2 regions of the Paraburkholderia sp. GAS33 genome follow, and region 2 is predicted to be linked to the other one. Evidence: predicted binding sites of a transcription regulator. Region 2 holds the regulator's gene; the other holds the start of a gene.

Region 1 (9,383 bases), on a different contig from region 2:
CCCACCTCCGGTCCCAACGTGCTCGCGGCCGCCGCGGTCGTTGCCGGGTTCGTGCCCTGGGTGGCCGTCGTTGCCGTCGATGCGCTCGCCGCAGCCTGGCTCGCGGCCAGCGCCGCGTTCGCTGCGTCCGCTGTGCCCTTCAAACTCGACAGGCTGTCCTGTGTGTTCGCCATGCCCGTCAATGCCAGCGCATCGGCTGCATCCCTGCCCGCTGTGTCCGTCGGGCTCGTCGTCGTGACCGCAGTCGGATCGGTCTTGTCGCCCTGCTTGAGCTTCGCATCGCCCAGAAGCGTGTTGCTTGCCGAATTCTTGTCGCTCTTCGAGGCGCTCACCGACAGGTCGGTGTCGTCGTTCGATCCCGCTGCGCCCGTCGCCGCATTGCCGGCGTTCGTGGCCTGGGCCGGCGCTGCACCCTGCGTGCCGTTGAGTGCCGCCAGCGCCGCCTGCAGCGCGTCGTTGGCCGTCTTTCCGTCTGCCGAGGCCAGGCGCTTGCCGTGGTGCGTGCCGTCCGCCTTGTCGCTGTCTTTCGCGCCCTGCGCGGTCGTGCCGTCCGTCAACGTCGTGCCGGCGTCGTCGGTTGTCTGTGTGTTCGTGCCGCCGGCGCTCGCGTTGGCGCTGGCCTGAAGCTGTGCCTGCAACTGCGCCAGTACCGACGACGCTGTCGTCGTGCTCGCGGCATCGTTCGATCCGTCGCTGTCCTGCTGTGCCGTCGTGCCCTTCGCGTTGCCGTTGCCGCTCGCCTGCTGCGTGTTGCTCGAGGAGCTCGCCGAGTTCGTGCCGCTGCTGTTGGCACCGTTCGCACCGTTGGCATTGCTGGTACTGGAACTGCCGCTTGTACCGCTGGCGCCGCTTGTGCTGCTCGAACCGTCGGCGCTAGCGGTGCTGCTGGCGCTGCTCGAACTATTGCTGGTGTTGCTTGCGTCGCTCGTGCTGTCGCTGCTGTCATCCGCGCTGTCCGGTGCCTGAGCGTCCGACTGCGAGGCGCTCTGCGTGCTCGCGGAATACGACGGGTCCGACGGCGTCGGCGGTGAATAGGGTGTCGGGGGTGTCGGCGTCGGCTGGTTCTGCGCGTCGCTTGCGTTCTGCGCGGCTTCGGTCTGCGCCTCCATGCTCTGTTGCAGGGTCTGCGAGAACAGTTGCGCGCTCGCAGAGTCCGACGGCGAACTGCCCGGCGTGCTGTTCGACGAGCCGAATAGCGAACTGATATATGAAAGTGGCGACATGGTCGATCCTGTCTATCCGGTAAATCCGGTCAAGTTCCGGCTGCTCCCGGTCGAGCTGTCGTGCTCGCTTGCGGGTTATGCACCCTCGGCGCGCATCCTGAGAATGCGCGCGGCGTGTTCGTCTGCATCGCGTTGTTCACGGCGCGCCGTTTGCTGCGCTTCCGCTGCTTCGCCGCGTGCCTGCAGTACTTCGTAAGAGCCTAGCTTCTGTTTGTGACGCTGCCACTCCGGCTTCGCCGCTTCGACGCGCGCGTTCGCTGCGTTCAGCAGCTTGCGCTGCTGTTCGATGGCGGCGTCGAGCGTATCGATGAAAGCCTGGAAGTTGCGCATGTTGCCGGCCGGCATCCCGCTTTGGGCGGTCGTCGTGAAGCGGGAGTGGTATTCGTCGCGGTAGCGCACCAGGGCGTCGAGCTGCGCCTGCACTTCACTTGCCTCACGTTGGGCTCGGCCAAGGCGCTGCGCGGCGGCGTCCACATCGTCCTGGGCGAGGCCAATAAGCGTCTTGATCGGAAAGTGTTTCGCCATCGTCAGCCTCCTTGGGCAAACAGCGCATCGAGTCTCTTCAGACTCGCGTCAAATTCCGCACATTCGCGGAAACCTTGTTGCAAAAACGCTTCAATGCGCGGATACAGTGCGATCGCGCGATCGAGTAACTGGTCGCGCCCCGTCGAATAGGCGCCCACATTGATCAGGTCGCGGTTACGCTGGTAACGCGACAGCATCTGTTTGAAGAGCCGCGTCTTCTCCAGGTGCGGCTCGTCGATCAGCGCAGTCATCGCGCGGCTGATCGAGGCTTCGATGTCGATTGCTGGATAGTGCCCGGCTTCGGCCAGCGAACGCGACAGCACGATGTGGCCGTCCAGAATCGCGCGCGCCGAGTCGGCGATCGGGTCCTGCTGGTCGTCGCCTTCGGTCAGCACCGTGTAGAACGCCGTAATCGATCCGCCGCCTGCCGGGCCATTGCCGGTGCGCTCGACGAGCGCCGGCAGCTTGGCGAACACGGACGGCGGATAGCCCTTGGTGGCCGGCGGTTCGCCGACCGCCAGGGCGATCTCGCGCTGGGCCATTGCGTAGCGGGTCAGCGAGTCCATCAGCAGCAGCACGTGCTTGCCCTGATCGCGGAAGTATTCGGCGAGCGAGGTCGAGTAGGCAGCGGCCTGCATCCGCAGAAGCGGCGAGACGTCCGCTGGCGCGGCCACCACCACCGAGCGCGCGAGGCCATCCTCACCGAGAATCTGTTCGATGAATTCCTTCACTTCGCGGCCGCGTTCGCCGATCAGGCCGATCACGATTACCTCGGCGCTGGTGTAGCGCGCCATCGTGCCGAGCAGCACCGATTTACCGACACCGGACCCGGCGAACAGGCCCATGCGCTGGCCGCGGCCCACCGTCAGCAGCGCGTTGATTGCGCGCACGCCGACGTCGAGCACCTTGTGAATCGGCTCGCGGTTAAGCGGATTGATGGTCGGGGCGGAGAGCGGGGCGTCCATTTTCGTGCCGAGCGGACCGAGTCCGTCGAGCGGCCGGCCGGAGGCATCGAGCACGCGGCCGAGCAGTTCCCAGCCCACCGGCAGACGCTTCGCGCCCGCCATCGGATCGGCGATCGGTGCGCTTTCCAGCGGATAGACGCGTGCGCCGGGCAGGAGGCCGATCACTTCGGTGGTCGGCATCAGGAACAGCTTGTCGCCGGCGAAGCCCACGACTTCGGCTTCCGCCATCGGCCGCGAGCTGCCCAGCGGCAGTTCGATCATCACTTCGGCGCCGACCGACAGGCGCAGCCCGACCGCTTCGAGCACGAGGCCCGCGGCCCGTGTCAGGCGTCCGCAGGCGCGCATTGGCCGCGCAATCGCGTTACGGGCGCGCAGTCCATCGAGATGGTCACGCCAGGCGTTCATGTGCGGGTTGTTGGCGAGCGCCGGGTTCGGTGCCGGGCGAGCCGCGGCTTTCGCTGAAGACGGCGCGGCATCGCGGCTCGCGGCGGCGAACGCGCTGGCCGAATGACCATGGCGAGGATCGTGCGGGGCGGCCGTCCGCGGCGCGGGCTGCGCACTCGGCAACTCCATCGGCTCGGGTGGCAGCGCGTGCATGCCGAACGAGGCTAGCGCCAACTCCTGTTCGAGCGGCGTCAGATCGCTGGCGCGGATTTCCTCGATGGTCGGCTTTACCATGTGCTTGCCTTGCCGAGAGCGGCAGCAACCCGCTCCCAGCGTGTGTCGATACCGGCATCCACTTCGCCGGTGCTGGCGTGGGCGCGGCAACCGCCGCGTTCCACGGCCGGATCGGTTCGCACGGACCAGCCGCGCGCCTGTAATTCTTCCATCAGATACGCTTCGACCACCGGCAGGTCCGCCGGGCTCACTACCAGGTGCGGCGCGCCGGTCAAGGCCGGCTCCGCTGCGATGACTTCGCGGGCTACGGCAATCAGTGCGGCCGGATCATGCTGCACATGCTGGCGTACCACCTGCTGCGCGATGTCCAGCGCGAGCGCCACCAGGTTCTCCGAAATTTCGTGTTGCGCGCCGTCCAGTGCGACCTTGAAGCTTTCCGCCAGGGCGGCAAGGCGCGCGGCTTCTTCGCGCGCTTCGGTTTGCCCCTGCGTGAAGCCTTGCGCGTGACCCTGATCGTAGCCTGCCTGGTAACCGAGCGCCTGCCCGGCCACGTGACCGGAGGCGAGGCCCTGGGCATGCGCGGCGTCGCGCAGGCGCTGCAGCTCCGCTTCGAAGGCGCCGCTGTCGTCGGCCGGCTCCTCGGGCGGCGCCGGCGGCACCGGGTCGAACGAGGCCATCTCCCAGCGCTGGTAGGCCGAGAGGCTGCCTTTGCGCGCGGGATCCTGATCAGACATATGCATCTTCCGCCTTGCCGCCTATCGCGATCTGACCACTTTCTGCCAGGTTGCGCACGATCTGCAAAATGCGGCGTTGCTGCGTCTCCACTTCGGAGACGCGAACCGGACCGCGGGCGTCGAGGTCTTCGGCGAGCAGTTCGGCCGCACGCTGCGACATGTTCGAGAGGAACTTCTGGCGCAGCGCAGGTGGCGCGCCCTTCAACGAAATAATCAGTGCTTCCGACTCGACTTCCTTCAGCAGCAACTGGATCGCGCGGTCTTCCAGGTCGAGCAGGTTCTCGAACACGAACATCTGATCGACGATCTTCTGCGCGAGTTCCGCGTCGTACTGGCGGACGTTTTCGAGCACGCCTTCTTCGTGGTTGCTCGACATGAAGTTGAGAATTTCCGCGGCGGTGCGAATGCCGCCCATCGGGCTGCGCTTGAGGTTGTCGCTGCCGGACAGCAGGCCCGTCAGCACATCGTCCAGTTCGCGCAGCGCGGCCGGCTGGATGCCGTCGAGCGTGGCGATCCGCAGCAGCACGTCGTTACGCAGACGTTCGCTGAAGCAGGCGACGATTTCGGAAGCCTGATCGCGGTCGAGGTGGACGAGGATGGTCGCGATGATCTGCGGGTGCTCGTTCTTGATCAGCTCGGCCACGGCCGACGAATCCATCCACTTGAGGCCTTCGATACCGCTCGTATCGCTGCCCTGCAGGATCCGGTCGATGATCGCGCCGGCCTTGTCGTCGCCGAGCGCCTTGGTCAGCACCGAGCGGATGTAGTCGCTCGAATCGAGCGACAGTGCGGTGTGCTGCTCGGCCTCGCGGACGAACTCGTGCAGCACTTCGTCGACCTGTTCGCGCGTCACGTTCTTCAGCGCCGCCATGGCGACACCGATCTTCTGGACCTCGCGCGGCCCCAGAAACTTGAATACCTGCGCCGCTTCTTCCTCACCGATCGACATCAGGAGGAGCGCGCTTTTCACTACGCCTTCAGCGCTCATCGGACACCCAGCTCTTAACGACGGTTGCAACGATCTTCGGATCCTGGCGCGCAATGTTGCGGGCGTATTCCAGGTTCCGCTCGAATTTGTGTTTATCGCTCTCGAGCGACATCAGGTCGGATTCGCCGTCGTCGTCGCTCGCCTTGCTGCCGCTGCGCTCGCTAGCCGGCAGGCCGTCGAGCAGCATCGGCTCGTCCGGCGAGGGCAGTGAGGCGGCGGTAACCGGCGTGGGCGGCGGGAAGGCGCGGCGCAGGGCCGGCTTGACCATCACGAAGTAGAGGAACAGGGCGACAGCGCCGATGCCCAGGTACGTCGCGAGCTGCTTGGCCAGCGCGATCATGTCCGGCGTGCGCCACCACGGCAGATTGGCGTTCGGGTCGACCTCGGTCTCGAAGGCGCTGTTGACCACGTTCACCGAGTCGCCGCGCTGGGCGTCGAAGCCCATCGCATCTTTCACCAGCTGGTTGACCTGGGCGAGCTTGTCGGCGGTGAGCGGCTGCATGGTCGAGTGGCCCTTCGCATCCACCACCGGCAGGTAGTTCACCACCACCGCCACCGACAGCCGCTTGATGTTGCCCATCGCCTGCTGGACGTGGCGCACGGTCTTGTCGAGTTCGTAGTTGGTGGTCGCATCCTTGCGGTCGCTGACCGGCGTCGTGGTCACACCGCTCGCGCCATTCGGCGCGTTGATTGGCGCGGAGGCCGGCTGCGGCGGCTGGTTCGACAAGGCGCCCGGCACACCGGAGGCGCCGCCTTGCGACATTTCCGTGTCGGTACTGGTCTGCTGGCTGCGAATCGCGGCCTGCTGCGGATTGGCGTTCGGACCGTAGTTTTCCGAGGTCTGCTCGACCTGCGAGAAATTGACGTCGGCGCTCACCTGCGAGTGCGCATTGCCGGCGCCGAACAACGGAGCCAGGATCGCGTCAATGCGCTGCTGCGTGTTGTGTTCGATCTGCTGCACATATTTGAGCTGGGTGGCGTCCAGACCTGCGCCGGAAGGCGGCTGGGTCAGCAGGTTGCCGTCCTGGTCGACGATCGTCACGCCGCGCGGCGGCATTTCGGGCACCGCCGAAGCCACCATATGGGTGATCGCGTTGACCTGGCCTTCGTCGAGCATACGGCCCGGATACAGATTCACCAGCACCGCGGCCGAGGGTGCTTCCTTGTCGCGTACGAATACGGAAGGCTTCGGAATAGCCAGATGGACGCGGGCCGTTTTCACGCTCGAAACCGATTCGATTGTGCGTTCGAGTTCACCTTCCAGCGCGCGTTGGTAGTTGACCTGCTCGGCGAACTGGCTGATGCCGAACTTCTCGTTGTCCATCAGTTCGAAACCGACCGAGCCGCTCTTCGGCAGGCCCTGGGAGGCGAGACGCAGACGCATTTCATGCACCTGGTCGGACGGCACGAGAATCGCGCCACCGCCGTCGGAGAACTTGTAGGGGATGTTGGCGGCCTGCAGCGCGGTGATGATCGAGCCACCGTCCTGATCCGACAGGTTGCTATACAGCACCTTATAGTCAGGCGCGCGCGACCAGAGCCACAGACCGACCACGACGGCAACCAGCACGGCGACCGCGAAGATCAGCGGTGCACGCGGATTGCCGCGCATCTGCGTCAGGCCGGACAGGCGCTGGCTAAAGTTACCGCCGAGGCCCCCACCGCCCAGGTCCGCAGCGCCGCCGGGCTGGCTGGCGCCGGGTGCGGCGCCGCCTGGCGGTTGCGCGCCGGCGAGGCCCATACGGGCGTCGGGGTTAATCAACGAGTTGGCTGACGAATCCATGCGTCGGGTATCTCCGGGGATGCCTGGGTCCTGCCGCCGCTGCCACGCCGGGGTCGGCAGGGGCACGGACAGAGACTTTCACGATTGGAATTATGCGCAGGCGCGGCGAACCCGATTGCTCGAATAGAGCAGGGTTTCCCCCCCAGTTTCGAGGCTTTCGAACCAGGCCCGCTGATATTCTCTCGCTCAGATCGGTAGGATTTGCTATGCCGTTCGACCTTCCTCAGGAGAGAACATGACAATGTCCGTGAACGCGCTCTCGTCGGCGCTGCAGCAAATGCAGGCCATGGCCGCACAGGCCGCCGGCGGCACCGAGGCGGTGGCGAATCAACCCGCTGCGGCAAGCTCGGGCGGTTTTGCGTCGGCGCTCAAGGCGTCGATCGACAAGATCAGCGACGATCAGAAAACCGCGGCCGGCGAGGCGAAGGCGTTCGAAGTCGGCGCACCCAATGTATCGCTGAACGATGTGATGATCGACGGGCAGAAGGCCAATCTGGGCCTGCAATTCGGCCTGCAGGTGCGCAACAAGCTGGTGTCCGCCTACAACGACATCATGCAGATGTCGGTTTGACAGCGTAGCGGCTGGTCTGGCAAACGCTGCACCGCAACCCGGTCCGCGAGCGGAAGTTCGTGGACGTGGCTGGCGGCGCCGCGCGGCTACGTCTGTGCCTGCCCAAGCTTGCAGCCATTCGCCTTAAACCTCCTTACCGCGTCCTAAAGCTTTTCGGTTGCCGATCCGATAACCAGGTACAGGCATCAATCCGCAAGTGGCGAAGTGCCCCATGCAGCCGTCTGATACTTTCCGTTTCCGTAGCAAAGGAGGAGCGCCGATGTTTTCCCCAGGACACGCTGGAGCCAACGCATACGCACGTGTCGGCGTCGAGACAGGAGTGATGGGTTCAAGCCCGCACCGTCTGATCGTACTGCTGTACCAGGGGGCCCGGCGGGCAATCTCTCAGGCGCGTATGCATCTGCAGCAAGGAAACATCGCGGAGCGGGGAGTGGCGATCAGCAAGGCGATCCGGATTATCGAGGGCGGATTGCAGCAGTCGCTTAACGTCGAAGCGGGTGGTGAGATCGCGCAACGCCTGCACGCGCTGTACAGCTATATGGCACGGCGGTTGTTCGAAGCTAACTTGAAGAAGAGCGAGGCGATGCTGGTCGAAGTCGACGGCTTGCTGGCCACGCTCGAAGAAGCCTGGATGGGGATTGCCCCGGAGATCGCGCGGATGGCGACACAGCCAACCGCGGAAAGCATGAGATGACTTCGAACACAGAATATTTTGCCCGCTACGAGGCCATCGCAGCGATCTCCGCACGCATGCTGACCGCAGCGCGCCGCGCCCTTTGGACCGATCTGATGCCGTTGCAGGAAGAGTACCGGCATATGGTCGACGCGTTGAAGGACGCGGAAACCGGGGTGAAGCTCGACGAAGTGGAACGCGCACGTAAATACGACCTGATCCGCCAGATTCTCGCGGACGACGCCGCTATCCGGGATCTCGCGAATCCCCGCATGGCGACGCTGTCGGCGCTGTTTGCCGGCCGTCCGGCCCGCGTGCTCAAGGAGTTGTACGGCGCACGCTGAACTTTTTTGACTGCGATAGATTGATTGCGAAATTGACTGCGTTAGCCGCGCGCAGCCAGTAGGTACTCCAAAGGAACCGGCATGAACGGAATCGACACGGCCATCGCTTCGCTGCTCGCGAGCCGGGTCGACAGTCTGCTCAATATCGCACCCGGCGCGCCAAATGCAGCGCAAACGGGTGCGTCTGCGCTGAGCACGGATACGCCGGTGACGCCGGGTACGCCCGAGGTGCCGGCGCCGCCGCCTGCCTCTGCGCAGACTGTCCTGTCCGCGGTGGCTTTGACTCTCAACGCGATTGCCCTGTCCGGTGGTGAAGCCACCCCGGCGATTCTCGGCCAGTTGCCGATCTGGCCTGCGGCTCCTGCGCTCGATCCCGAGATAACCGAACTGCCGCTCTTCGAAATACTCGACGCGCAGACGGCGGATGCGGTTGTTGCTACTGTATTGGCCGATGCCGGCGTGGCCGACCCGGCCAGTGCGGCAAACGCAGCGAATGCGGCAAGCACCGCCACGACCTCCAACACCACCAGCACCGCCAATCCGGCAAGCGCTTCGGCGACGACGGCCGCCACTAGCGTTGCCCCAGGGGACCTCCCGGTGGCAGCGCTCGCGGCGGCGCTCGAACAGACCGTCGCCGGTAGCGGCCTCTTTTACGAGGCGCACCTCGCGCAATGGCTGGCGGGTCAGCTCTCGCCCGCCGACCTCGCCAGCGAACCGCAAAACCGTCTTCTCGATAGCGCCGCGCAATTACCGCTCGACTGGGCGTCCGATCTCGACGCAAGCGCGCCGCCGGGCTCGAGCGCGGCGCAGCAGACCCGCTCCGGTTCGACGCAGACAACCCAGAGCGGCAATGACGGCCCCGAGGCGAGTGCTGCCACGCGCGCGGCGTCGATCCAGTCGCCACAGGCCGCGCGTTTCGCCGCCGGGGAAGTGCTGGCGAACTCGCTTTCCGACCTGGC
Region 2 (20,410 bases):
GCGTGTTCCAGATCGGCTTTCCGCTGACGATGCTGGTCGGCATGCTGCTGCTGCAGTTGATGGTACCCAACATGATCCCGTTCTTCGCGCGGATGTTCGATCTGGGGATTGACCAGATGGGGCGGGTGGCGGCGGGGTTGCGGTAGGCGTGGTAGACCCGGTCGCCTAAGCGCCTCCCGCCTTTTACCGAATCGAATCCTTCGCCTACCGCTTACTGATTCAGATACTGGAACAACGACATCTGCTGAACCTGCACGAAAGCTTCCTGCGAGGCCTGCAGTGAGTACTGCGTCTGCGTGTACTTGCTGATAGTCGAAGGCATGTCGATCGAAGTCAGGTCATCCAGCGAGTTCGTATTCGCCAGCGTCTGGTTCTGGTTCACAGCCTGCATCGCGGTAATCTGCTGCTCGCGGCCACCCACCGTCGCCTGTACCGACGTGACGTTGTTGATCGAGTTCTGCACCTGGCTCATCCCCGTTGCCAGCGTGTTCTGCAACGCTGCCAAAGCCGTCGTCGTATCCGCCGGCGTCTGCAGCGCCGTGATCATGTTCTGGATCGTCGAGAAAATGTTCGTGCCGCCCTGCGCGGCCGGCACCTGCGTAGCCGGCGCCACGTTGAACGTGTCACCGTCCGCGGGCGTGCCGCTGATAACCACACTCTCGCCGCCCGTTCCCAGCGCGATCGCCGAGCCCGACGTGTAAGGCTGTGCCGTACCCGTCGTCGTTCCCGTACTGTTGGTGTCCGTGACCGTATAGGTGGTCACGCCGCCCGTTACCTGGAAAGCGATCGAGTAGGTGTCGCCGTCCGCCGACGTCGGTCCATTGCTCGTGCTGATCGTGCCGAGCACTCCCGTACCGGTGTTCGCGGACGATGCGTAGGCCACCGGTGTCGCCGTTTCCGGCGTCACGCTCAGGAAAACCGATGCACCCGTGTCGCCGGTCGCGATCGACGTCGTCGACGAAATCTGCGCGCTCGACACCCCGTTGTCGCCGTTGTAGACCACTGCGCCCGCTGAATTCTGCGTGAACGGCTGCGTGGATGACTGGAAGCCGCCAAACAGATAGCCGCCCGATGGCGACGTCGTGTTCGAGAGCGTCACCAACTGGTTGTTCAACTGCGTCAGCGTCGCGGCAATCCCGCTGCGATCCGTATCGTTGAGCGTGCCACCGCCGGCGCTTTCCAACTGCGTATTCACGCTTTGCAGGGCCTGGATGACGCTCGACAACGTGGAGTCCTCCGACTCCAGCGAGGTCTGCGCCGAACTCTGATTGGTCGAGTACTGCGACAGGGTGGCGCCCTGCATGCTCAACTGCACGGCCTGAGCTGCGCCAAGCGGATTGGATGCCGGCGTGGTAAGCGCCTGGCCGCTCGAGATTTCCGCGTACAGCTGGGACAGCTCGCTCTGCTGATTGTCCATCGCCTGGACATTCATGCCGAGATATTGGGAAGTAGAGATGCGCATCGTTCAACGCCTCACTGGAAGATGCCGAGAATGGTCTGGAACAGCGTGTCAGCGGTCTGAATGACCTTGCTGTTAGCCTGGTACAGTTGCTGGTACTGCAACAGGTTCGCTGCTTCTTCGTTGATGTTCACACCGGATACCGACTGCTGCGCCGACGTAATCTGCGTCACGAGCGCCGTCTGCGTCGTATTCGACGCGTTGACCTCATTGGTCGTGTTGCCGATTGTGTTGACGTAGCTCGCGTACGCGTCAGTCAGGGTAGTCGTGCCGCCGTTCAATACCTTTGCCGAAACGATATTCGACATCAGCGTGGCATTGCGGCCGTCGCTTTGCGCACCGACGTTCGACGCGATGGTAAAGGTGTCGAGGTCGCTCGGCGTGCCGCTCAACGTAACCGTGACGCCGTTCATCGAACCGCTGGGCGCCGGCGTGGTCGCGCTATTGATGGTCAGCGTCGCGCCGTCCGCCGGTGTGTACGGCACCACCGTGGAGGTCGACGTAATGTTGACCGTGCTGGGCGGCGTCGTGCCGATGGTCACGACCGAACCCGCCGGAAAGCCGGTCAGGCCGCCCGATGCGGAGCTATAGGTCAGCGTGGTGGTGGAACTGGGCAGCGAATAACCGGCCGCAACCGTTCCTTCCGTAATCGTCGCTGTGCCGGCATTGCTCGAAGTGGCCGTGGCGAGCACCGGCGAGGCCGCGGCAATCGCGGAACCGCTGGTCGTCGCAAGCGCAAAGCTGTCGAGCGCGCCACTGGTCGGCGACACCGAGAACGAATCGCCCGCGTTCATCGTGCCGGTCATCGAGAAGTTCAGGCCGTCAATCGGATTCGCCAGGCTCGAAGCCGTGGCAACGATCGAACCCGTCGAGTTGTCGGTCAGCGTATAGGTGGAACCGTTATACGAAAGCGTGTAGTTGCCGGTGGTCGGTTGCGTCGCGTCGACAAACGAAACGCTGAGAGACGCGCCGCCCGTGTTGTTCGCATTGGGTGTCGCTTGCGGCGCTGCCACCGAGAACAGCGGGCCACCGGCCGTGCCGGACAGGTTGAGACCGAGCTCGTTCTGATTGTTGACCTGCGCCGCGAAACTGGTTGCGATCGCACCCAGTTGCGCCTCTGAAGGATCGAGCGTCTGCGTGCGGAACTGGATCAGACCGCCGAGCGTGCCACCTGCATTCTGCATGGTGGTGTTCGACAGGTACTGGGTGGTCGCGGCAGTGGGCGTCGTACCGGCAGCGCCCAGGTAGGTAATCGAGTCCTCGGACGAATCCGACGGCGAGGGTGCAGTGCCCAGGTTGTAACTGGTCGACCCGGTGACCAGCGCCTGACCGCTCGGCAGGAATATGCTTTCACCGTTGGAATTCGACACCACCTGCACGCCGACGAGCTGCGACAGGTTGGACACCGCCTCATCGCGCTGGTCGAGCAGCTGGTTAGGCGGCTGGCCGCCCGCGCTGGCAGCGGTGATCTCCTGATTGAGCGAAGCGATCTGCGCGGTGTAGGTGTTGATCTGCGACACCGTGGAGGACAACTGCGTGTTGACGCTCTGGCCCAACGCGTCGTACTCCTGACCGGCCTGGTTGATCTCGCTTGCGAGCGTCTGTGCATCGCTGATGGCAGTGCCCCGCGTAGCGGAGCTCGCTGCGCCGTTTGCGACATTCTGCAAACCGGTGAAAAAGCTGGTGATCGCTGTCGAGATACCCGAGGTCGGGCTGCCGATCATGTTGTTCAGTTGCGCGAGCATCGTGTAGTTGGCGGTCAGCGAGCCGCTGCCCGACTGCGCGTTGTTCAGCTGGGTCGTCAGATACTGGCTGTACGCGCGCGTGACCGTCGAGGTGGCCACGCCCTGCGGAAGATAGCCGGAGCCGGTGTATTCACCGGAGCTTTCCGCATAGACGGGACTTTCGACGTCATAGCCGGGCGTCGTCGAATTGCTGATGTTCTCACTGGTTGTCGTCAACCCCCATTGGGCTGCGTTGAGTCCACTGAGACCGATATTGATTAGGTTGCTGGACATGCGTCATCCTGAAGGGCTGGCAACGCGCCCACCGAGTTGCCAAGACTCTCTGTATATCGGCGCACTGGCGACAAAATTGAGGGGGCAACCCGCATTAAAACGCGTACCGCGAGAAGCGCGGCGGCACGCGAGAAAAATCAGGTTCGCACCAGCGAGCGACGCTTCATTTCAAGCTGGGTAATCAACCGTTGCAACGTGTTCTCGGCGCTGCCCGGCAGCGCCACAAAGCGCATTCCGAGCTGGTAACGCTGGGTGCCGTTCGGCAGGTCTACGGCGCGAAACGACACGAGTTGCAGATCCACCGAGAGCTTGCCCGGCGCACCGAGGCTCAGCTCGCAATCTTCCAGCACACAGCCCATGGGCAGATCCACCACGCGCGTGTCTGTGCTGCGCATGCCGACCCCGCCAAGCGACAGGTCATGCACTTCGAAACGGAAGCGCTCACCGTCGGGCAGTCGGCCCGTACACGTGTAGGGGTCGAGCACCGGCGCGTCGACGCGGAAATACTCGCGACGCTGCACGTAAAACAGCACTTCGGGGAAGTCGGCTTCAAACGCCGGCCGTCCCTCGAAACTGCTCTCGCGCGGCGTGCCTGTGACGAATTCGACGCGCACGCCATCGGGTTGAGCGTGGAAGAGGCAGCGGGGCGCAGCGATCAGGCCGCGATTCTGGTCGGCGAGCGCGCCCCAGTCGAAGGTAAACGTCCGGCTGGGCACGTTCACGTCGAGAATCCGCGTGACGAGTTGGCCGCCCTTGTATTGCGCGGTCAGAAAATCGCCGCGGTTGACCAGATTGCGTAACTGGACACCGATCTCGAGCGGATTGCGGCGACCGAAATCGTTGCCGGTCTCTGAAGAGCCGTCCGTCTGGCCATTCGTCTCAGTGGTATCCATGGGCTTGCCGATATGCGGGTTCGTACGTGCCCGTGCCCGAGGTCCAGTGCCGGGGCCCGTGACACGTGCGTTGACCGGGAGAAACATGACCCCGGTATTAAGGTCTGACTGAATAGCGGCAGTCTGGACCCAAAGTTTAGGGTAACCGAGGGAAATATTTGGCGCAAACGTTAAACCGGTCACGTCCCGCCCCCTTTAGCCACCCGCATTGCCCCGTATGCAGTTCGCATCAATCCGCAAGATCCACCGTGCGGTTCGGCCGGCGGCACTCGCGTACCGTCCGGCCCCACCGTCTTGTTTTGCGACATGGCCCCGTCGCCCTGCATTTCATCCTGCTTGTTACTTTCCAAAGCCGCCTGAACCGCTCAGGCCGCTCAGCTCATCCGGCTCATGATCGACATCAGTTTCTTCGCGTAATGCGGATCGGTCGCGTACCCCGCGCGCTGCATGCCGACGGCAAAACCCGCTGCGTCATGCGAGCCGTTCAGCACCTGCGCATAGCGCGGATTGCCCTTGAGCATTTGCGCATAGTCGGCCATCGCTTCGTCATACGAGTCGTAAGAGCGGAATTTTTCGACGACGCGCTCCGGCCGGCCGTTGCGGTATTCGGTCGTGACGGTGGACACGGTCTTGCCAGTCCAGTCCTTGGTCGCCTTGATGCCGAATACGTTGTGGCTGGTCTCGCCGTTCGCCTTCAGGATCTCGCGCTTGCCCCAGCCCGATTCGAGCGCCGCCTGACCGATGATGAAACGCGCAGGCACGCCCGTGGTTTCGCTCGCGGCCTGCGCGGAGGCAGCGAGCTTGTCGACGAATGCATCGACGTTGGTCGTGCCGTCACCGCGCAGCGGCGGCGTCAACGCGCTGTTGCGCGAATAACCGACGCCGCTCGCCAGCGACCCGTTTGCCTGCGCATTGCCGTACGCCTTGGCGAGCGCGTTCAGCGCGGCGCTATTGCCTTCGCCGGCTTCGCCCGTCTGCATGCCCGAGTTGTTCATCAACTGCTTGAGCATCGCATCGGCCACGCCGATGCCCTTGTTCGACATCTGCTGCGCCATCTGCTCGTCCATCATCGAGGTGAACTGGGCGCCGTCGCGCGAGTCGAGCGGACCGTCCTGCGGCGTCGCATCGCGCATGCTTTTGAGCATCATCGTGATGAAGGTCGCGTCGAACTGCTTGGCGGCCATCTGGACACCCTGCTGCGGCGATGCGGCGGCCTTGGCGCGCAGGCCATCGAACCCCTGGACGTCGAGCGCAAAGCGCTGCGTCAGATCGGGCGTTCCTGAGGTGGAATCCATCGTCATGGCGGCTCCTTCTTAGATGATTTCAAGTTCGGCGCGCAAGGCCCCTGCTGCCTTCATCGCCTGCAGGATCGACATCAGATCGGCGGGTGTCGCACCCAGCGCGTTGAGCGCCTTTACGACATCGGCCAGATTGGCGCCGGCTTTGACGTATTTCAGCGCGCCGTCGTCCTGCTTCAACTGGATCTGGGACTGCTGGGCAACCACCGTGCGGCCATTCGAGAACGCGCCTGGCTGGCTGACCACGGGTTGTGTGTTGACCACCACCGAGAGATTGCCGTGTGCGACGGCGCAATTCTCGAGCGTCACCATCTGGTTCATCACGATCGAGCCAGTGCGCGCATTCAGCACGACCTTTGCAGCGCCCGCCGCCGGCTTCACATCGAGGTCTTCGAGTTGCGCCATGAAAGAGACCTGCTGGGCCGGATCGGCCGGAGCGCGCAACTGGATCGTGCGGCCATCGAGCGGTGTGGCGGTGCCCTGGCCGAACGCGTTGTTGACCGCCGACACGATGCGTTGGTTGGTGTCGTAATCCATGTCGTTCAGCTCGAGCTGCATGGTGCCGTCCTGCGTGATGCTGGTCTGCACCGCGCGCTCGACGATCCCGCCGGCGGCGATGCGTCCCGCTGCGAGCTGGTTCACCTGCACGCGGCTGCCGTTCGCGCTGGCGCCCGCGCCGCCCACCGCCAGGTTGCCCTGGGCAAGCGCATAGACGGAGCCGTCAGCGCCCTTCATCGGCGTGAGCAGCAGCGTGCCGCCGCGCAGGCTCTTGGCGTTACCGAGCGACGATACCGTCACGTCGATCGCCTCGCCCGGCCGGGCGAACGGCGGCAGCACCGCCGTCACCATCACCGCGGCGACGTTCTTCAACTGGATGCTGGTCAGTGCCGAGGTGCTGCTGTTCGACGAACCGGCCGACTGGTTGTTGATCGAGATGCCGAGGTTCGCGAGCATGTTCGCGAGCGTTTGCGTCGTGAACGGAGTCTGGGTGGTCTGGTCGCCCGTGCCGTCGAGACCGACGACGAGGCCGTAGCCGATCAGCGGGTTGTCGCGCACGCCCTGGATCGCGACCAGATCCTTCAGCCGTTCGGCGTGGGCCGCGGGTGTGACAGGCGGCAGTGCCCCGCACGCGAGCGCGAACACCAGACAGGCATGGCCAAAACGGTGGAGAGGTCCGAGTTTCATGATCACCACGGCGCCACGTTAAGGAAGAAGCGTTGTAGCCAACCCATGGTCTCTGCCTCGTCGATATAGCCCTTCGCCGAGTATTCGATCTTGGCGTCAGCCACCTGGGTCGAGTACACGGCATTCAGGCCGGAAATCGTATTCGGGTTGACTACGCCTGAGAAACGCACGAACTCGTTACCCTGGTTGATGAGCATCTGCTTTTCGCCGCTCACCTGGAGGTTGCCGTTGGGCAGCACATTGGTCACCGTGACGGTGATCACGCCGCTAAAAGTGTTGGAGGCGTTCGCGCCGCCGGTCCCCGAGAACGTATTGCCGCCCTGGGCACTGAGATTGGCCTTGCCGAACAGACCGGCGAGAAAACTGGCGCTCGTGGTCGAGAACTGGGTGGTCGAACTGCGGTTGGTGTTCGCGCCCGAGGACTTCGTTGCGTTGATGTTTTCCTGAATGACGATGGTCAGGATGTCGCCAATATTGCGCGGCCGCTGGTCTTCGAAAAGCGGCCGTCCGGCGTAGCCCGGATTGAAAATCGAACCCGGCGACTGCGTGTGCGGCGGCACCGGCGGAACCGCGGTCATCGGCTGCTGCACGATGGGCTGCTTCGGTATCTGCGCGCAGCCGGCCAGCGCCAGTGCAAGCACGCTGGCAGTAGCGACGAACGCGCTGCGCGCGTCGCTCTTGACCGGTTTGAGATTGGATTGCGACATCGTATTTACCTACCGCCTCTGGTTCCGAACCCTTAAATCGACATCTGCGACAGGGTCTGCAACATCTGATCGGACGTGGTGACTGCCTTGCTGTTGATTTCGTACGCGCGCTGGGTCTGGATCATGTTGACCAGTTCCTGCACGACGTTCACGTTCGACGTTTCGACATAACCCTGTTCCAGCGAACCCGAGCCGTTCGAACCCGGCGCGCTGATGTTCGGCGTACCCGAGGAACTGGTTTCCGAAAACAGGTTTTCGCCTTGCGCGTCGAGACCGGCCGGGTTGATGAAGGTGGCGAGCTGCATGGTGCCGATCTGCGTCGAGTTCGAGCTGTTGGGCTGCGTGATCGACACCGAACCGTCGCTGCCGATCGTGAGCGAAGTCGCGGTCACCGGTACCGTGATCGCCGGAATGACCGGATAGCCGCTCGAGGTCACCAGCTGGCCCTGCGCATTGGTCTGGAACGAGCCGTCGCGGGTATAGGCGGTCGTGCCGTCCGGCATCTGCACCTGGAAGAAACCGTTGCCGTTGATCGCCACGTCCTTCGAGTTGCCCGTTTGCTGCAGGTTGCCCTGCGTGTACAGACGTTCGGTCGCGACCTGTTGCACGCCGGTGCCGAGCTGGATGCCCGAGGGCACCTGGGTCTGCTGGGTCGAGTCGGCGCCCGGCTGACGCACGGTCTGATAAAGCAGATCTTCGAACACGGCGCGCGAGCCCTTGAAGCCATTGGTGCTGACGTTGGCGAGGTTGTTCGAGATCACGTCCATCTGGGACTGCTGCGCATTCATGCCGGTCGCAGCGATATAAAGTGAGCGGTTCACAGTGTTGGTTCTCCTGGGTGCACGTCTGGCGCGACGCCCGTTAGCTGAAGCTGAGCAACTGGTTGGCGGACTGATCGTTCTGATCGGCGTTTTGGATCATCTTGGTCTGCATGTCGAACTGCCGCGCATTGGTGATCATCGAAACCATTGCGTTGACCGGGCTCACGTTGCTGCCCTCGAGCGATTCGGGTGCCAGCGTGACAGTGGGATCGGCGTCGGCAGGGTTGCCGTCAGCAGTACGGAACATGCCGTCGTCGCCGCGCTTCAATGTGCCCGCTGCGGGCTTCACGAGCTTCAACTGGTCGATGACCGCGATCGCCGTGGCCGGGTCTCCCGGCGCAAGCGCCGAAACCGTGCCGTCCTTGCCGATCGTGATCTGCGAGCCAGGCGGCACCGAGATCGGACCGCCCGTGCCGACTACCGGCAGGTTGGTCGCATTCACCAGCTGGCCGTTCTGGTCGATATGCAGATTGCCGGCACGCGTATAGGCCTCGCCACCGTCGGCGGTCTGCACGCTCAACCAGCCGTCGCCCTGGATCGCGACGTCGAGCGGGTTGCCGGTCTGCTGGATCGGTCCGGGCGTTTCGTCCGCACCCGGTGTCGACGACAACACGAACGTGCGTGTCGTGCTGTCGTTGACTGAGCTGCCGTCGCCGAACGACATCGGTACCGCGCGAAACGTCTCGAGCTGGGCGCGAAACCCGGTGGTCGACGTGTTCGCGAGATTGTTCGCGACAATGGCCTGCTGCTCGAGCGCCTGGGTGGCGCCCGACATCGCGGTATAAATCAGACGGTCGGTCATTCGTTCGGCTCCTGTTGCCCTTACATGTTGATCAGGGTCTGGTCAACGGTCTGCTGCGTCTTGATCGTCTGCGCGTTCGCCTGATAGTCGCGTTGCGCCGTGATCAGGTTGACCAGTTCGTTGGTCAGGTCCACGTTCGAATCTTCCACCGCGCCGCCTTGCAGCGTGCCGTGGTTGGTGCTGCCCGGCGTCGAGATCTGCGCTGCGCCCGACGCGGCGGTCTGTGCGTACTCGTTGTTGCCGAGGTCGACGAGGCCGTTCGGATCGTTGAAGTTGGCGAGTACGACCTGACCGAGCGAGGCCGTCTGACCGTTCGAATAGTTGCCGGTGAGAATGCCGGTCGTGCCGACCGTGAAGCTCGTCAGCTGGCCGGCGGCAAAGCCATTCTGCTGCAGGTTGTTCACGCCGTCCGTGCTGCCGTACTGGGTCGTGCCGGCAAGATCCAGCGTCAGCGCCTGCGGCGTGCCGGAGCCGTCGGTGTTCGGAATCGTGAAGGCGATCGAGTCCGACGCGGTCGTAGACGCGACACTCGTGATACCGGTCAGCGCGCCGGAGGTGTTGAAACTTGCCGTGCCGACCAGACTTGCCGTGCCGCCTGCGACGCCTGCGTAGACGTCCCATGCGCCGGAGCCGGTCTTGGCGAAGTACATGTTGACCGTCTGCGAGCCGCCCAGCGAGTCGTACACCTGGGTCGAAGTCGAGTAGTTGTAGGTCGACGAGTTGCTTGCGTCGAAAGTGGTTGGGGTCGGCGTAACCGCTACCGTGTCACCGCTCACCGGCGTACCCGTCAGCGTGATCGTCTGGCCGTTGCCCAGCGCAATGGCAGTGCCGGCGGTGTAGGTCCCGGTACTGTCGTTAGCGGCGTTGTCGGCATCCGTTACCTTGTATGTTGTCGCGCTAGTAAATTCGATCGTGTAGTCGTCGTTATTCGACCCAGCCGAAGCGGTCGTAATCGTCGCACCGCTGCTCGCCAACGTCGAGCCGGTTCCCAAGGTCGGCGTCACGGTCGGCGTGCCGAGCATCAGCGAATCCTGAGCGTCCAGGTTGAGCTGCGCCGTGATGGTGGTGGTCTGCGTCGGTGCGATGTTGGTAGTCGGCACGGTCAGCGGCACCGTTTGCGCGCTGTTGATGATGCCGCTGGAATTCGCGGCATAGCCCATCAGCTCGAGTCCTTGAGCGTTCACGATATTGCCCGTGTTGCTGAGCTGGAACACGCCGTTGCGCGAATACGTGAGCGAGCCGTTATTCGACATCTGGAAAAAGCCGTTGCCGTTGATGGCGACATCCAGTGCCTGGCCGGTCGTATTGATCGTGCCTTGCGAGAACTGCTGCTGCACTTCGGCGAGCTGCGTGCCGATACCGATCTGGTTGTTCACGGCCGTGGCAACCGAGTTCGCATACATATCGGCGAACACTGCCGTACCGCTCTTGAAGCCGATCGTATCCGAGTTGGCAATGTTGTTGCCGATCACGTCGAGATCGCTCGATGCAGCCCCGAGGCCGCTCAAACCCTGCTGATAACCCATGACGTATTCTCCGTTCCGGGAAATGTCTAAATTTGGTTGAACTGATTGCTTAGAGGACTGCCGCGACCGAAGTCAGGGCGACCGTATTGCCATTCGACAGCACGAGACTCGGTGCGCCGCCGGTACCCTGTACGACGCTTTCCACGGTACCCGGGGTCAGGGTCGTGCCAACGCCTGCAGCACCGTTGATCGTGCCGGTGGCGGTGATCGTGTAGGTGCCCGTCGGCAGTGCGGCACCCGTCGAATCGACCGGGGTCCACGTCACCGGCACAGTACCGGCCGGTTGCGCGCCCAGATCGAGCGTGTTGACGATCTGGCCTGCCGAGTTCACGACGTTGACCTTCATGTCGGACGCCGCCGAGGCCAGCTGCACACCGAATTCGGTCGCCTTGCCGGAGGTCACCGAAATGGAATTGCCTGGGGCCAGCACGCTGGAACCGATCAGCAGTGCGGCCTGCGAGGTCTGGCCTGCGTTGAGCTGCGTCGCCAGCGAGCTGAGCGACGTGTTCAACTGGCTGATGCCCGTCACGGTGTCGATCTGCGCGAGCTGCGAGGTCATCTGCGAGCTGTCCATCGGATTGGTCGGATCCTGGTTCTGCATCTGCGTAATCAGCAGTTGCAGGAAGGTGCTTTGCAGATTCGCACCCGAGGTCGCCGAGCTGCTCGAGCTGCTGCTCGACGCACTGCTCGCCGAGCCCGTGCCGTTCATGGTATCGAGCAGCGTCTGCGAGACCTGGGTCCCGCTGCCGCCGATGGTGGTTGAAGTAGTCAAGGAGGCGCTCCTCAGGTTCCGATCGTGAGTGTTTTCAGCATCAACTGCTTCGCTGTGTTCAAGGTTTCGACGTTCGCCTGGTAAGCGCGCGACGCCGAGATCATGTTGACCATTTCTTCCACCGGATCGACGTTCGGCATCGTGACGTAGCCGTTCGCGTCGGCCGCGGGGTTGCCCGGGTCGTAGGTCTGCTTCATCGGCGTCGGATCGTCGACCACGCCGGTCACCTGCACACCGCCCACCTGCTGGCCGGATGCGGTGCGCGCGCCGCCGATCGGATTGACCGCGAACACGACCTGCTTGGCCTTGTACGGCTGGCCGTCAGGACCCGTCGTGCTGTCGGCGTTCGCCAGGTTCGACGCCGTCACGTTGAGCCGCTGCGATTCGGCCGACATGGCCGAACCGGCGACATTGAAAATATTCATCAGGGATGGCATAGCTTCTCCGACCTCTCCTGCCGGCAGGTTCCGGCTTGATTGTTTCCCGTGGGCGTGGTTTTTAGCGGTTACATCCAGCATGTGCGCCGGTCGTCGCGTCTGGACTCGATCAGGAGCCCGACGTGATCACCGACAGCATCGATTTGATCTGATTCGAAACTTCCGTCATGGCCGACTCGAAGTGCAGCGAGTTATCGGCGAACTGCACGCGTTCCGCGTCGAGGTCCACCGTGTTGCCGTCGAGCGAGGGTTGAGTCGGAATGCGGTACTGCAACTGGCCGTAGTCGTCGCTCGGACCGCCGGTCGCAATCAGGCTGGCCTTGCCGGCCATGTGGCCCGGTTCGGTCGAGGCCATCGTCATGCCGCTCGTCACGCCGGCAGGTTGCGCCATCGCCAGCGTCGAGTTGTTCGATGCGCCGGTGCCGGTGCTGCTGCCGTCCGTCTTTCTCAGAGCGCCCGCGAGCGTCGACGAGAAATCGACGTCACGCGCCTTGTAGTTCGGCGTGTCGGCGTTCGCAATGTTCGACGACAGCAGTTCCTGCCGGTAAGAGCGGACATCGAGCGCCTGACGGCCAAAGGCGAATTCGGCATCGAGTTTATCTAGCATGAAAAATCTCCGGATAACGTTCCCGCGTCTGGCGCTCGATCAGGGAGCACAACATCTGCGGCGACCCAAAAGGGCTTTTTGCATGAGATGCATCTTAGGCGGGGCAGGCAAGCGGCAATCTTCTGAATAACCGGGGAAGGTCGCCTCTATTCAACGTTTGCGCCGGGAGCCGCGTCACTAGAATGCAACTCGTACCCTTGCCTCACGCTGGAGATGCACGATGGCCCGATCCACTCTCGATGTGCTGCCGCCGCGGCGCCGCATCGTTGCACGACACACTGCCGCCTGGCTGGTGTGTGCCGTGGCGGGTGCGTGGTGTGCGTCTGCGGCATTGGCCCAGGAGGCCAGCGGCCCGATCGTGATTCCCGGTCCGGGCGAACAGAACCCGGCCGATCTCGCGCGCATGACCGCGATGGCGACTTCCAGCAATGCCAGCCCGCGGACGATCAATCCGCAGCTCGCGGCGACGCTCGCACCGCCTGCGCAGTCTTCGACGCCGCAAGCGACCGATCGCTTTACCAGGCTGTCGAACGCGAGCGGTGCCATTGTGATTCCGGGTACCGATGAGGCATCCGCGTCCGGCGCGCCAAATGTTCCGGCGAACACGACGGTCATCCAGCAAGCCAGCCCGGCGAATACGGCCAGCCTTACCCGCGTCAATATGAATCCCGCGCTCGCCGCGAGCCAGGTCGTGCCGGTGGTCGTCACGTCGATGCCGGCGCGTGCGACGTACGGCGCCGCACTGCGGCCCGTGAATGCCGCCCCGGCTGCCGCACCTGTCGGCGTACCGGCCGTGACACCCGCCGTGACCGCTGCGAGCAGCGTCGAAATCGACAGCCTCGCTTCGCGCGGCGAGCCGCCCGAACTGGGCGCGAGCGCGGCAGGCCGCAATCCGGCGCCTCACGTTGCTGCCGCGCCGGCTCAAACGACACTCCCCGTAAAGAATCAGGCGCAGGCGCTGGCGGAAGCCGCGCAGCGCGCGCAGGCAATTCAGGCGCTGCAACAGGCTCAGGCGGCTCAGGCCGTTCAGGCGCTGCAGCGAGCGCAGACTCCGCAACCGGCGCCCAAGCCGGTGCTGGCCGCCTCCAGGGTTCAACCGTTCCAGACTGCTGCCGCAATTCAGGCATCGCAGCCGGCTCAGGCCAGCCAGCCCGTGCCCGAAGGTCAGGAAGACGGCCAGCTGATCCACGCCGCCGCGCTGGACTTTCTCAAACAGCAGGCCAATGGCCTGCCGGGCCAGGTGGAACTGAGCGTTGCCCAGGCTTTCCCGCGCGGGCTTGCCGCCTGCGACACGCTGCAGGCGTTCATGCCGCCCGGCGCGCGACTGTGGGGCCGCACGACGGTGGCGGTGCGCTGCACGAGTGGCCACCCATGGACGGTCTGGCTGCAGGCGAAAGTCTCGATCCATGCGACTTACTACGTCGCCGCGCGGGCAATGATGCCTGGCGAGGTGATTTCCGACGCCGATCTGGTTCCTCGCGACGGCGACCTGACCATGCTGCCGGCGTCGATCGTCACCGTGCCGTCGCAGGCAGTCGGTTCGGTCACGTTGATGCGCGTGAGTATGGGCTTTCCGCTGCGTCAGGACATGCTGAAGAGCGCCGCCCAGGTGACGGCCGGACAGAGTGTGCGGGTGGTGGCGCAGGGCGACGGCTTCTCGATTTCGTCGGAAGGCAGCGCGCTCAGCAATGCGACGCCAGGGCAACCAGTCAGGGTGAAAACCTCAACCGGGCAGATCCTGATGGGAATCGTGAAGGACAGTTCGACGGTTCAGATCCAGATGTAGATGCCCGGGGATCTGAACCTGAAAATGGCGCCCGTGACAGTGGCGTTCAAAGGGTTTTGGGGGAAGAAGGCGGCCGGTGGGGCCGTTACAAACGGATACATCGATTGAGCTAAAGTTTGGTTTCTTGAATGCCGTTAAAGGAATCAAATAGTTCAGGAAGCCAATCGTGAAAATCGATTCCACCACCAATAGCATGCCGGACAGTCTGACGGGCAGCGCGGCAACGCGTACCCAGCAGGACAGCTCGGCCCCGGCGGCTTCGACCGCCCAAAGCGCGGCAGCCGCCGCGCAAGCCGCCACCGGCTCGGGTGGCGACGCGAATGTGAGCTTGTCGGGCCTGTCGTCCAGCCTGCGCAGCCTGGCGGCATCGGGTTCGGCAGACATCGACACCGCTCACGTCGAATCGATCAAGCAGGCCATCAAGAACGGCACGCTGACGATCGATCCGGGCAAGATTGCTGACGGCGTGCTCGACACGACGCGCAGTTTGTTGCAAACGAGAGCCCCGGCGACCGGCAATTGAGGTTGGACGCCGCGAGGCGTCACCTTGAAACCCGGCCCGCACGCTTTGTACGGGCGCCGTGAGAGCGACTTGTGATGAAAGACGCGCTGCTTGCCACTGTGATCGATGAGTACTCGACCATCGAAGAATTTGCTTCTGTTCTGGCTATCGAGCAGAAAGCGCTAACCCAGGTGGAACCGGCCGAGATGTTGCGGCCGGTTGTCGAAAAGAAAACCGAACTGGTCGGCAAGCTGGCCTCGCTCGAGAAGATCCGCGACGCGCAGCTCGCCGAAATGGGTCTGCCGGCCGGCTGGAACGGCATCGAGCTAGCCGCCGGGCGCGACCCGAAGCTCGCCGAGCAGTGGTCGTTGCTGCAGCAATCGGTAGAGCGCGCACGCCGCTCCAACAAGACTAACGGTGTGCTGATCCGCACCCGCATGGAATACAACCAGCGCGCCCTCGAGGTGCTGCAGGTGCGTCCGAAAAAGCCCTCGCTGTATGGGCCGGATGGACGAGTGCCAGGGTTCGGCGGCCTGTAATTCCGGACGCTCCCCCGCTCATCGAACTCCAATCCAGTCTGTCCTGAATGCTCGCTGAGTCGGTCTGACCGTTTTCAGACCAACTCGGCGCAGCCTGCCGTTTGGCGCCTGTCCGCCACCTGCGCTTGCCGCACTTTTCCTGCTTTCCTCTCAGCACAAAAAAAGCGCCGTCCCTTTACATCGGGACGGCGCTCATTGCGCTTGAATCATGAGCGGCGGGTAACGGCGGTGAACCGCCGGCCGCCGTGGTGTTACTCCGCTTCAGCCTTGGCCCAGGCCATCTCGCGCAGGCGCGTGCGCAGCCGTGCAACCGCCTGGCTATGCAGCTGGCAAACCCGCGATTCGCTAACTTCCATCACCGCACCGATCTCGCGCAGATTCATGCCGCGTTCGTAGTAGAGCGACATCAACAGCTTTTCGCGTTCCGGCAGACGCTCGATCGCTTCGACCAGCGCCGAGCGCAGGCTTTCGTCGAGCAGTGCCGAGAGCGGGTCCGAATGATCGACGCAGTAGCGGTCGAGGAACGGCTCGTCGTCGGCGGAGCGATCGAAGTCTTCGTAGTAGATCAGCTGGCTGCCATGCAGGTCCTGCAGCATCGCCTGATACTCGTCGAGCGGCATCTTGAGGTGACCGGCAATCTCCGTCTCGCTCGCCGAACGGCCGAGTGTTTGTTCGACCTGATGCACAGCCGTCTCCACCTCACGCGAGGTACGGCGAAGGCTGCGCGGCAGCCAGTCGTTGCTGCGCAACTCGTCGAGCATCGCGCCGCGGATCCGCTGGCTCGCATACGTTTCGAACTGCGCGCCCTGGTCTTCCTTGTAGCGACTCGCAGCATCGAGCAGGCCGATCATGCCGGCCTGAATCAGATCGTCGAGATCGACACTCGCCGGCATCTTCGCCACCAGCTGCAAGCCGAGCCGCCGCACCAGCGGTGCGTATTTGGTCAGAACCTCGGCTTGGGAAATCTTTCCCTGAGCGTTGTACATCGTGCTCCCCTTGTCCGCGCCCCGCCCTTCAGGCGTGCTGCACAGACGGTTGGTCGGCGTGTTGCGCCGCTGTTACTGCCGCCGGCGCCACCCATTGGTGACGTGACGACATCGCTGGCCGCATTGGCCAGTACTGCAATTCGGCGGCGAGGTGCCGATAGTCCCGCGCAGCAGGGGTCGACGGAAACGCGTCGACCACGCAGCGCGACAGTTCGAGCGCCCGGGCCATGCGCGGGTCGGCGGCGATACAGCCCGCGCCTTCCAGCGACACAGTCAGATAACGCCCCGCCACCCCCGCGAGGTTTTCAAAAGCGGTGTGCGCGTCGGTGACGCTATGCACATGGTTCACCAGCACCCGGAACTGCCCGATGCCGTGCGCGTAATGCAGCCGCTTCATGCAGGCATACGCATCGGTAATCGCCTGCGCAGCGACGCGCGTGACGATCAACAGGTCGTGCGCCTGCATCGCCAGCGCAGAGAGCTGGCCGAGCCGGTCGAGTTGCGCATCGATCAACACGATGTCCGCGGGACCGTCCAGCACCACACTCAGTTGCGCCGCCGTGTAGCCTTCGCGATTGCTGCGCGAGGCGCTCAGCACTGAAAAGCCCAGTGCATGACGCGCTACGGCGGCGTCGAGCGATATCTCGCCGCGTACCACGGCGGCGAAGTTGGCCGCCCCCTGTACGCCGCCGAGCATGGCGCCCACCGAGTAATCGCCAAGGCACTCGTCGATTACGAGGACATCCTTGCCCTGCTCCACGAGTGCCGCCGCCAGATTGACGACGGTCGTGGTACATCCAACGCTGGTCGAACCGCCCGTTACCGCCAGCACTCTTGAACCGCTGCGGGCCAGCAGGCGCCGCAGTCCTTCTGCCTGATCCGAGACGACCTTATCCAAAGCGGACCTCGTGCAGTTCGGCCGTCGAGCGTGCTGAGAGCGCCGAAAGCAACGCCGGAATATCGTCGTCCTGCGGCACGAACGGCGAACTGTCGCGCGGAATGCAGAAAGCGCTCTTGATCAGGAATTTCTTCGTTGCGACGTACAGGTTCTCGGGCACCTTCTGCCCGGTCGAGACGTAATGCACCGGCAACTTGTAGCGGATCACCGTGTCGAGTACGCCGCCCAGGTTGGTCGCCTCGTCGAGCTTGGTGAGGATGCAGCCGGCGAGCGGCTGTTGATCCGGCCCGCGCTGGTAGGCCTGCACGACTTCGTTGAGCGTGTCGCCATGGCACGTTGCGTTCAGCAGCAGCAGGCGCTGCACCGGTTGTCCGGCGCGGCACAGCATGGCGATCTGGTCGGAGACGAGGCGGTCGCGCTGGCTCATGCCGATCGTGTCGATCAGCACGATGTGCTTGTTGCGCAGCTCGGCGAGCGCCAGTTGCAGATCGGCGCCGTCCTTCACTGCGTGAACCGAAACGCCGAGGATCTTGCCGAAAATGCGCAGTTGTTCGTGACCGCCGATCCGGTAGCTGTCGGTCGTCAGGAGTGCCACCTTGCTGGCGCCGAAGCGCATCACGCAACGCGCGGCAAGCTTGGCCGTGGTCGTGGTCTTGCCGACACCCGTCGGGCCCATCAGGGCGAACACGCCGCCGCGCTCCATCAGCGCGTCTTCGTTTTCCATGATCGGCAGGTTCGACTCGAGCACGTTGCGCACCCAGTCCATCCCGCCTTCCATGTTGTCGATCTCGGGCGGCAGGTTGTCGACCATCATCTGCACCAGTTGCGCGGAGAAACCGGCGGCGAACAGGTGCTTGGTGAGCGAGGCGCGCGTCGGGCTGCGACGCTGGCGGTCGGCCCACAGGAGACCGGCGAAGTGTTCCTCCATCATGCCGCGCATCGACGAGAGCTCGCTCATCACCGTTTCGTTGACGACCTGCTCCATGCGAGCCTTGATCGCTTCGGTGACGCTGGCGGTGGTGCTGGCTGCGGCACGTGCGTCGTCCGCTGGAGTGGCCGGGCTCGGCTTCCTGCTAGCGCGGCGCGCGGCGAGTTGTGCGGCTTCGCGGGCCCAGTCGGGCGTGTCGGCGAGGTTCGACGGCTGACGCGTGCCGACCTGGATGTCGACCGGTGCGCCGAGGCCCTTGGCCATCGCGGCGGCCGGTGTCATCGACGAAGGCCGTGCGCTGTAGGCACCTTGCTGCTTGCCGGCGATATTGCGGGCGTGGTCGATCAGCCAGGGATTCGTTTCCGCCATCGTGCGCGGCGTGGCCGGCGAGAACGGCATAAACTGCGGCGCCGGGACACCGGCGGCTTTCAGCACGTCGGCGCGGATGTCGTCGCCCGAGCGCGGCATCTGCGGCATCTGCGCCTGCGGTGCGGCTTGCATCGAAGGCGCGCTTTGCGCCGCGTGAGCGGCTTGAGCCTGCGGCGCGAGCGGTGCGGCCTGAGCCGACGAAGCGTACGGCGAGGCCGTGGCCGGCTCTTCCGTTACGGCTGCCTGTGCGGGTGCAGCGGCTTGTGCCGGCGCGTTGCTGGCCGACATGCTCTCCGTGCCGGCTTCCGGGCTTGCGCCGAACACCGACGAAAACACGTCCGGCATGCCGCTCGCGTACGGATTGGACTGCATCATCGGCGTGCTGCGCGGTGCCGGTGCTGCCGGGCTCATCGCAGGGGCCGCGCTGTTTGCGCTGCTGCCGTTATTCGCGCCGTTACGCGCCTTCGGAGCGATTGCCGCGAGCTCGCTATCGGCGAGCGCCACGATCTCGACGGTGCCGTCTTCGATCGTGCGGTTCGACAGCACGACCGCGTCTGGGCCCAACGCCTCACGAACGAGGCGTAGCGCGTCACGACTGGTAGCACCGACAAATTTACGAATGTTCAAGCTGGACCCCCGATGAGGTTGACGGACCGGCGACATACCGCTTTCCATTGAGATCGATTATTGCGAAAGATGTCGAGAGACCATCGCTTGATAAAGACAGGGAAAAGCAGGCAATTCGCGTGATGGGTAGTACGCCGGGGCCGCGCTGCAAGGGTCCCCAAATGAAAACCGGCGCCTGAAGCGCCGGTCTGAAGCGTGAGCGGGTTAGCCTTTCCCGCCTATCAGATTCACCACCTTGACGTTGCGAGTGTCGGGCACCTCCGCATACGACAGCACCTTCAGCTGCGGCAGGTTGCGGCGCAGGAAGCGCGCCAGCATCGGCCGCAACGCGTGCTGCACCAGCAGCACCGGCGCGAGCCCCAGGTTCTGCTGGCGCGTCATGGCTTGTTGCGTCTCGGTCATCAGCGTGTGCGCGAGACCCGGTTCGAGACCAGGGTTTGCCCCAGTCGAAAGCGCCTGCGAGAGTACCCGTTCAAGGTTTGAGTCGAGGCCCATGACCTGCATGTCGCCGGTGCCTGGGAACCACTGTTGCGTGATCGCGCGGCCCAGCGCCAGACGCACGGCTGCCGTCAGCTCGTGCGCGTCGGTAACCTTGGGCGTGTGCTCGGACAGCGCTTCGAGGATCGTGCGCAGGTCGCGGATCGGCACACCTTCTTCCAGCAGGTTCTGCAGCACCTTCTGCAGCGTGGTGAGCGAAAGCGCCTTCGGGATCAGATCGTCGACCAGCGACGGCGTGTCCTTCTGCATGCGCTCGATCAGCGCCTGGATTTCGCGGCGGCCGAGCAGCTCGGAGGCGTGCGTGACCACGAGGTGATTCAGGTGCGTCGCGACCACGGTGCTCGAATCCACCACGGTATAGCCGTACACCTGGGCCTGCTCGCGCAGATTGGTGTCGATCCAGATGGCCGGCAGGCCGAACGCAGGATCCTGAGTCGGCGTGCCCGGCAGCGCCGCGCTCACCTGCCCCGGATTGATGGCCAGCCACTGGCCCGGATAGGCCTCGCCGACGCCGACCTCGACGCCCTTCAGCGCAATCCGGTAACCATTGGGGCGCAGTTCCAGGTTGTCGCGGATGTGGATCACCGGCGGCAGGAAGCCGATTTCCTGCGCGAACTTCTTGCGGATGCTCTTGATCCGCTTGAGCAGTTCGCCGTCCGAATTCTTGTCGACGAGCGGAATCAGCCGATAGCCGACTTCGAGACCGAGCGTGTCGATCATCGTCACGTCGTCCCAGCTTGCTTCGGTGTTTT

The links. The regulator FliA, encoded in region 2, starts transcription of late flagellar genes. The targets are predictions, from matches to a motif close to CTAAAGTTTNNNNNNNNNNNGCCGNTA.
Region 1: the regulator FliA is predicted to act here: its motif matches at 7,552-7,578, upstream of fliS (flagellar export chaperone FliS).

The regions. Positions count from the first base shown of each region.
Region 1 is NZ_JBNDMP010000019.1:86,881-96,263, reverse strand. It holds gene P3T24_RS36005 (flagellar hook-length control protein FliK) at 1-1,223, opposite strand, end outside; gene fliJ (flagellar export protein FliJ) at 1,299-1,748, opposite strand; gene fliI (flagellar protein export ATPase FliI) at 1,751-3,391, opposite strand; gene fliH (flagellar assembly protein FliH) at 3,385-4,071, opposite strand; gene fliG (flagellar motor switch protein FliG) at 4,058-5,053, opposite strand; gene fliF (flagellar basal-body MS-ring/collar protein FliF) at 5,043-6,836, opposite strand; gene fliE (flagellar hook-basal body complex protein FliE) at 7,072-7,407, shown strand; gene fliS (flagellar export chaperone FliS) at 7,667-8,101, shown strand; gene P3T24_RS35965 (flagellar protein FliT) at 8,098-8,424, shown strand; gene P3T24_RS35960 (flagellar hook-length control protein FliK) at 8,506-9,383, shown strand, end outside.
Region 2 is NZ_JBNDMP010000005.1:4,823-25,232, forward strand. It holds gene fliR (flagellar biosynthetic protein FliR) at 1-146, shown strand, start outside; gene flgL (flagellar hook-associated protein FlgL) at 212-1,462, opposite strand; gene flgK (flagellar hook-associated protein FlgK) at 1,474-3,477, opposite strand; gene P3T24_RS16560 (flagellar brake protein) at 3,615-4,370, opposite strand; gene flgJ (flagellar assembly peptidoglycan hydrolase FlgJ) at 4,745-5,671, opposite strand; gene P3T24_RS16570 (flagellar basal body P-ring protein FlgI) at 5,684-6,853, opposite strand; gene flgH (flagellar basal body L-ring protein FlgH) at 6,856-7,560, opposite strand; gene flgG (flagellar basal-body rod protein FlgG) at 7,593-8,381, opposite strand; gene flgF (flagellar basal-body rod protein FlgF) at 8,422-9,183, opposite strand; gene P3T24_RS16590 (flagellar hook-basal body complex protein) at 9,204-10,709, opposite strand; gene P3T24_RS16595 (flagellar hook assembly protein FlgD) at 10,759-11,481, opposite strand; gene flgC (flagellar basal body rod protein FlgC) at 11,493-11,918, opposite strand; gene flgB (flagellar basal body rod protein FlgB) at 12,028-12,525, opposite strand; gene flgA (flagellar basal body P-ring formation chaperone FlgA) at 12,746-14,311, shown strand; gene flgM (flagellar biosynthesis anti-sigma factor FlgM) at 14,478-14,834, shown strand; gene P3T24_RS16620 (flagella synthesis protein FlgN) at 14,909-15,352, shown strand; gene P3T24_RS16625 (RNA polymerase sigma factor FliA) at 15,604-16,338, opposite strand; gene P3T24_RS16630 (MinD/ParA family ATP-binding protein) at 16,367-17,236, opposite strand; gene flhF (flagellar biosynthesis protein FlhF) at 17,229-19,160, opposite strand; gene flhA (flagellar biosynthesis protein FlhA) at 19,365-20,410, opposite strand, start outside.